3 regions of the Aquipseudomonas campi genome follow, and region 2 is predicted to be linked to each of the others. Evidence: predicted binding sites of a transcription regulator. Region 2 holds the regulator's gene; each other region holds the start of a gene.
What was found. Region 2 encodes FliA, which starts transcription of late flagellar genes. Its sites were predicted from a motif close to CTAAAGTTTNNNNNNNNNNNGCCGNTAA; they were not measured.
Positions count from the first base shown of each region.

Region 1: HNE05_RS15545 (methyl-accepting chemotaxis protein) is a predicted target of FliA. The motif match lies at 1,246-1,273, and genes of this name have one in related genera.
Region 3: HNE05_RS12225 (flagellar protein MotY) is a predicted target of FliA. The motif match lies at 1,434-1,461, and genes of this name have one in related genera.

Region 1 is NZ_CP053697.2:3,356,559-3,358,823, reverse strand. It holds gene HNE05_RS15555 (3-hydroxyacyl-CoA dehydrogenase) at 1-163, opposite strand, end outside; gene HNE05_RS15550 (LysR family transcriptional regulator) at 271-1,170, shown strand; gene HNE05_RS15545 (methyl-accepting chemotaxis protein) at 1,369-2,265, shown strand, end outside.
Region 2 is NZ_CP053697.2:1,990,346-1,992,610, forward strand. It holds gene fleN (flagellar synthesis regulator FleN) at 1-364, shown strand, start outside; gene fliA (RNA polymerase sigma factor FliA) at 361-1,110, shown strand; gene HNE05_RS09210 (chemotaxis response regulator CheY) at 1,192-1,566, shown strand; gene HNE05_RS09215 (protein phosphatase CheZ) at 1,586-2,265, shown strand, end outside.
Region 3 is NZ_CP053697.2:2,623,409-2,625,673, forward strand. It holds gene HNE05_RS12220 (argininosuccinate synthase) at 1-302, opposite strand, end outside; gene HNE05_RS12225 (flagellar protein MotY) at 456-1,397, opposite strand; gene pyrC (dihydroorotase) at 1,526-2,265, shown strand, end outside.

The DNA of each region.
Region 1 (2,265 bases), 1.4 Mb from region 2:
CCCAGGTGTCTTCGGCCATCTGCAGGCCGGCTTCGACCATCTGCGGGTTGTTGTCCAGCCACAGCACTGGGATGCCGGCGTTGGCCAGGCTGATGACGATACCGCGGCCCATGGTGCCGGCGCCGATCACGGCAGCCTGCTGGATGGTGTAGTTGTTGCTCATCGAACGCCCCCACAGAAGAAGTCAGTCACCCAAAACGGAACTGACGCACCTTAAGTACCGGGCTACTATTTGGGAAATTTTGTCTTGTGATAAGTTGAATTCAGTAAGTGAATATATTGACCTTCGACCTCAACCTGCTGCGCGTGCTCGATGCCCTGCTGCGCGAGCGCAACGTGTCGCGCGCAGCCGAGCGCTTGTCGCTCAGCCAGCCGGCGGTGAGCAATGCGCTCAATCGCCTGCGCGACCTGCTCGACGACCCGCTGCTGGTGCGCGTTGGCCGGGCCATGCAGCCGACACCACGGGCCCTGGCCCTGGAAGCGCCGATCCGCGATGCCCTGCAGCGCATCGAACAGAGTCTCGGCGAGGGCGCGCCCTTCGACCCGGCCAGCAGCCGTCAGCGCTTTCGCATCGCGGTGACCGACTATGTCGAGCTGATCCTTATGCCGCGCCTGCTCAAGCTGTTGGCCGAGCGCGCGCCGGGGCTGCGCATCGATATCCAGCACCTGTCGCCCAGCCTGCCGGGCGAGGCGCTGGAGAAGGGCGAGCTGGATCTGGTGCTGGGCCGCTTCGAGCAGGTGCCGGTGCGCTTTCAGCGCCAGCAGTGGGTCAGTGAAACCCTGCAGCTGGTGGCCCATCGCGAGCACCCGCAGCTGGCGGCGGGCCTCGATCTGGACGGCTTCCTCGGCTTGCGTCATCTGTGGGTGCATGGCGGGCAGACCCGCGGCATGGTCGAACAGTGGCTGGGCGAGCGCGGGCTGAGTCGCGAGATCGTCTACACCACGCCCAACTATCTGCAGGCCGCGCACATAGTCGCCAGCAGCGAACTGGTGGCCGTGCTGCCGGTGCGCCTGGCGCGCTACTTCGCCGAGCTGCTGCCGTTGCAGTTGCACGAGTTGCCCTTTGACCTCGGACCTTTCCACCTGGATATCGTCAGCCTCGGCCTGCGCCAGCGCGATGCAGCCTTGCAGTGGCTGATCGAGCGCATCCTGGAGCTGGGGCGGGACTAGCAAGTCGTGCACGAATCGGCTGGCTCTACTGCCTTTTGCCTAGTCTGCTGCGCGGCGGATCTAAGGTTTTCCCTGATAGAGGCCGCTGCGCCGTGGCCGATAGCCTGACCACAGCGGCGCGCTGAAGCCGCTGCCAGGGCACCGCAGAGTGCCTGGGCCACCGTCCGTGGGGCGGCTTTTCAATCCGGGAGAACCATCATGCTGAATCAACTGAGCGTGCGCAGCCGTCTGCTGGCGCTGGCCCTGCTGCCCCTGGCCGTGCTGCTGGGGGTGATGCTGCTGGCGCTGAGCAACGCCGGGCGGATCAACCAGAGTTTCGAAGAGCTGTTCATCGACCGCATGCAGCCGATCAGCCAGCTCAAGGAAGTCTCCGACGCCTACGCGGTGAGCATGGTCGACGCCCTGCACAAGCACCGCGCCGGCCTGCTCGACGAGAACGCCCTGCGGCAGACCTTCGGCGCCGCGCGCCAGCGTATCGACCAGGCCTGGGGCGCCTACACCGCGACCCGCCTCACCGCCGAGGAAGACAGTCGGGTGGCCCGTACCCGACCGCTGATGGCGGCGGCCGACCGCCTGGCCCAGGAGCTGCTCGGCGAGGCCGGCGATGGCCTGCGCAACGAGGACACGGCCAGCTTCAACCAGCGCCTGTATGCCACCTTCGATCCGCTCAGCACCGAGCTGGATGGCCTGGTGCGTCTGCAACTCAGCGAAGGCGATAAGCTGCATGAGGCGGCCGCCGCCGAGTATCAGGGCATGCAGAACAGCTTCATCGCCATCGGTCTGGTGGCGCTGACCTTGGTGCTGGGTTTCAGCCTGCTGGTCAATCGCTCCATCAATCGCCCACTGCAGGCCCTGTGCGCCCTGATCGGCCAGGTGCAGAGCAGTTCCGACCTGACCTTGCGCGCCGACAGCGCCGGCGAAGACGAGCTGGCGCGCACGGCCGCCGCGTTCAACGCCATGCTCGAACACTTCCAGCAGCTGATTCGCCACCTCGGCGACTCGTCCATCCAGCTGGCCGCCGCCTCCGAGGAAATGAGCGCGATCAGTGCCCAGGTCAGCGATGCTGCCTCCGGCCAGGGCGAGCAGACCACCATG
Region 2 (2,265 bases):
CTATGCCCTGATCAAGCTGCTCAACCGCGATTACGGCATGAGTCGGTTCCGTGTTCTGGCCAATATGGCCCACAGCCCGCAGGAAGGTCGCAACCTCTTTGCTAAGCTGACTAAAGTGACTGACCGTTTCCTCGATGTGGCCCTGCAATACGTGGGTGCCGTGCCGTACGACGAGTCAGTCCGCAAGGCCGTGCAGAAGCAGCGCGCGGTCTATGAAGCTTTCCCGCGCTCGAAGTGCGCACTGGCGTTCAAGGCGATCGCCCAGAAAGTCGACACGTGGCCCTTACCGGCCAACCCGCGCGGCCATCTGGAGTTTTTCGTCGAACGTTTGGTGCAGCAACCGATCGCGGGAACGGCGGTATGACAGCAGCAGCCAGTGGACTCCGTATGTACAACAAGGCGCAGGCGCAGGATTCCCAGCACCAGCTGATTGAGCGCTACGGGCCGCTGGTCAAGCGTATTGCCTACCATCTGCTGGCACGGCTACCGGCCAGTGTTCAGGTGGATGATCTGATCCAGGCCGGCATGATCGGCCTGCTCGAAGCCTCGAAGAAATATGACGGAGGCAAGGGCGCCAGTTTCGAAACCTACGCCGGTATCCGCATCCGTGGCGCCATGCTCGACGAGGTGCGCAAGGGCGACTGGGCACCGCGCTCGGTACACCGCAACACCCGCATGGTCAGCGACGCAATCAGAAAGATTGAAGCCCGCACGGGTCGAGACGCTAAAGATCAAGAGGTTGCGGCCGAACTCCAATTGAGTCTCGAGGATTACTACGGCATTCTTGGCGACACTTTGGGCAGCCGCCTGTTCAGTTTCGACGACCTGATGCAGGACGGTGAACATGGCGGCATGCATGAAGACACCGGGAGCACCCAGACCGAACCCCTGCATGAGCTGGAAGACGAGCGCTTCCAGTCGGCGCTGGCTGAAGCCATCGCCAACTTGCCGGAGCGCGAACGCCTGGTTTTGGCGCTGTACTACGACGAAGAACTGAATCTCAAGGAAATCGGTGAGGTCCTGGGAGTCAGTGAGTCCCGTGTCAGTCAACTGCACAGCCAGTGCGCCGCACGTTTGCGTGCGCGTCTGGGTGAGTGGCGGGCCAGCTGAAGGGCTACCGGTTTCATGATTGCGGCGTCTCCGGGGGCCGGTGACGTTTAAGACTGTACGGAGGTCGACTTGGACAAGAACATGAAAATCCTCATCGTTGATGACTTCTCGACGATGCGACGGATCATCAAGAACCTCTTGCGTGATTTGGGATTTACCAATACCGCCGAGGCGGATGACGGGGTGACCGCATTGCCGATGCTGCAGAGTGGCAGCTTCGACTTTCTGGTGACCGACTGGAACATGCCCGGCATGACCGGCATCGACCTGTTGCGCGCGGTGCGTGCCGACGATCGCCTGAAAACCCTGCCGGTGCTGATGGTGACGGCCGAGGCCAAGCGTGACCAGATCATCGAGGCCGCGCAGGCCGGGGTGAATGGCTACGTGGTCAAGCCGTTCACGGCTCAGGTGCTGAAGGAGAAGATCGAAAAGATCTTCGAGCGGGTTAATGGCTGATGTTCGCCACGAGGGCGCTATGGCACACGATGACTCCCTGGGCGAGCTTGAATCGACCCTGAAGATGCATGCAACGCAACTTGTCGACAGCCTGGAAAAAGGCCGTTTTGGCGAAGCCGTACAACTCATTCACGAACTCAACCAGACCCGCGACCGTGGCCTGTATCAGGAAGTTGGCCGGCTGACGCGGGAATTGCACAACGCCATCGTCAATTTTCAGATCGATCCCGGTAATCCCCACGCTCAGGAAATCTCGCAGATCAGTGATGCTACTGAACGGCTCTCCTATGTAGTGACGATGACCGAGAAAGCGGCCAACCGCACCATGGATCTGGTCGAGCAGAGCGCGCCGCTGGTCAATGGCCTGGGTGACGAGGCGCAGAGTCTCAGCGCCGACTGGGGCAAGTTCATGCGCCGCGAGCTGGGCGCCGATGCCTTCCGCGAGTTGGCTAAACGTATCGAACTGTTCCTCGCTCACAGCGAGCGTGACAGCCAGAAGCTCTCCGGTTACCTGAACGACATTTTGCTGGCGCAGGACTATCAGGACCTGACCGGCCAAGTGATCAAGCGCGTGACGCAACTGGTCACCGAGGTTGAAGGAAATCTGCTGAAGCTGGTGTTGATGGCCAGCCATGTCGATCGGTTTGCTGGTATCCAGCATGACCACGAGGCGCTACGCGCCGAGCAAGAACAACAAAA
Region 3 (2,265 bases), 630 kb from region 2:
TTGGCGATCAGCGGACGGGCGATGGAAGTACCCAGCAGGTACTCGCCTTCGTAGACGGTGTTGGCGCGGAACATCGGGTAGACGAAATCGCGGACGAATTCTTCGCGCAGGTCGTCGATGTAGATTTCCTTGACGCCCATGGCCTGGGCCTTGGCGCGAGCCGGCTCGACTTCTTCGCCCTGGCCGAGGTCAGCGGTGAAGGTCACCACTTCGCATTCATAGGTGTCCTGCAGCCACTTGAGGATTACCGAGGTATCCAGACCACCGGAATAGGCCAGAACTACCTTCTTAACGTCCGCCATGCCAATCAACTCCACGGGGTTGTACGGAAAACCCGCGATTCTACCGGCCGCGCCCGGCGATTTACAGGGGCGCGACAGGCACTGGCGACAAAGCGACAGATTTATTTAGGGTCTGCTCCTGTTTCGCAGCGGCCGCGACGCAGCCTGGCGAACTCAGGAAGTGGCCGCAGGCTCGGCTGGCGGGGTAGGTTCCGCCGGGGCTGGAGCCGCCTCCTCTGCCGGTTCGGCGACCGGTTCTCGGGACAGGGTCATGGTCACCCGGCGGTTCTTCGCCCGGTTGCTTTCGCTGCTGTTCGGCACCAGCGGGTAACGTTCGCCGTGGAAGCGCACGACGATCTGCTCGGCGGGCACGCCACTGGCCTTGAGGTACTCCTCCACGGCAATCGCCCGCCGTCGCGAGGTATCGCGGTTGGTCAGGCGGTTGCCACTGTTGTCGGAGTGGCCATCCAGCTCGATGCGATTGACGCTGGGGTCGGCCTTGAGATAACCGAGGATGATCTCCAGCTTGGCCTGCCCCAGATCATCGAGCGCTGAACCGCCACCGGGAAAGCCGATCTGTGCCTTGCGAATCTGGTCGAAGTTGACCGGCAGCAGGCCGGCGGTGCACTTGAGGTAGTCGCTGTAGGCCTGGTTGAACTTGACCGGCAGCAGGCGCACATCGAGGCTGTCACCACCCGCGGTGGTGCGGTGTTTGACCAGCGGGCTGCGCCCTTCCATCAGACCGGTGAGCAGGCGCCCGGCCTGTTCCTGGGAGCTGTTGAACGGCACCTCACCCGCCACCACGCTGACCGGGCCGAGGTTGATATCACCACGCCCCGGTTGCCAGGGCGCAGCCGCCGCCAGCAAGGTCGCCGAGCCTGCTCCCAGCCAGCGCTCGCGGGTCTTCAGACGGAATGTCGCCTGCTCGCCCGCGCGGCGGACGAACTCGCCGCTGCCAAAATCCGCGATTGGCTGCGACAGCCGGCACTCGAACTTGTCGCCCTCGACTTTCCACTCCACCTTTTCCATGCGCGTCTGGAAAGTGATGGCCGCAGCAGGCTGGCCCAGGGATAGGCAGGTCAGCACGCTCAGCAGGGTCAGATAGGGTTGGCGCACGACAGGCTCCACACGGAGAAACGGCATTCCCCTGAAGTATCGGTCAGCCTCGGGAAAACTTGATAGCCGTGCCGGCGAAGACCATTTCCGGTAGCATGCGAGCACGTTTTACCCGCCTGGAATCCTCCATGTCCGACCGCATTACCCTGCTGCGCCCCGACGATTGGCATATTCACCTGCGCGACGGCGCTGTACTGCCACACACCGTTGCCGACGTTGCGCGCACCTTTGCCCGCGCCATCATCATGCCCAACCTGGTACCACCGGTACGCAACACCGCCGAGGCCGATGGCTACCGCCAGCGCATCCTCGCCGCCCGTCCCGCCGGCAGCCAGTTCCAGCCCTTGATGGTGCTGTACCTCACCGACAACACCTCGGCCGAAGATGTGCGTAGCGCCAAGGCCAGTGGCTTCGTGCATGCCGCCAAGCTCTACCCGGCCGGCGCCACCACCAACTCCGATTCCGGGGTAACCAGTATCGACAAGATCTTCCCGGCGCTGGAAGCCATGGCCGAAGTCGGCCTGCCGCTGCTGGTGCACGGTGAAGTGACCCGCGCCGAGGTCGACGTGTTCGACCGCGAGAAGCGCTTCATTGATGAGCATCTGGTCCGCGTGGTCGAGCGCTTCCCCAGCCTGAACGTGGTGTTCGAGCACATCACCACCAGTGACGCGGTGCAGTTCGTCAACGCCGCATCGAGCAAGGTGGGCGCGACCATCACCGCCCACCACCTGCTGTACAACCGCAACCACATGCTGGTCGGCGGTATTCGTCCGCACTTCTATTGCCTGCCGATCCTCAAACGCAACACCCATCAGGAAGCCCTGCTGGATGCCGCCACCAGTGGCAGCGCCAAGTTCTTCCTCGGCAC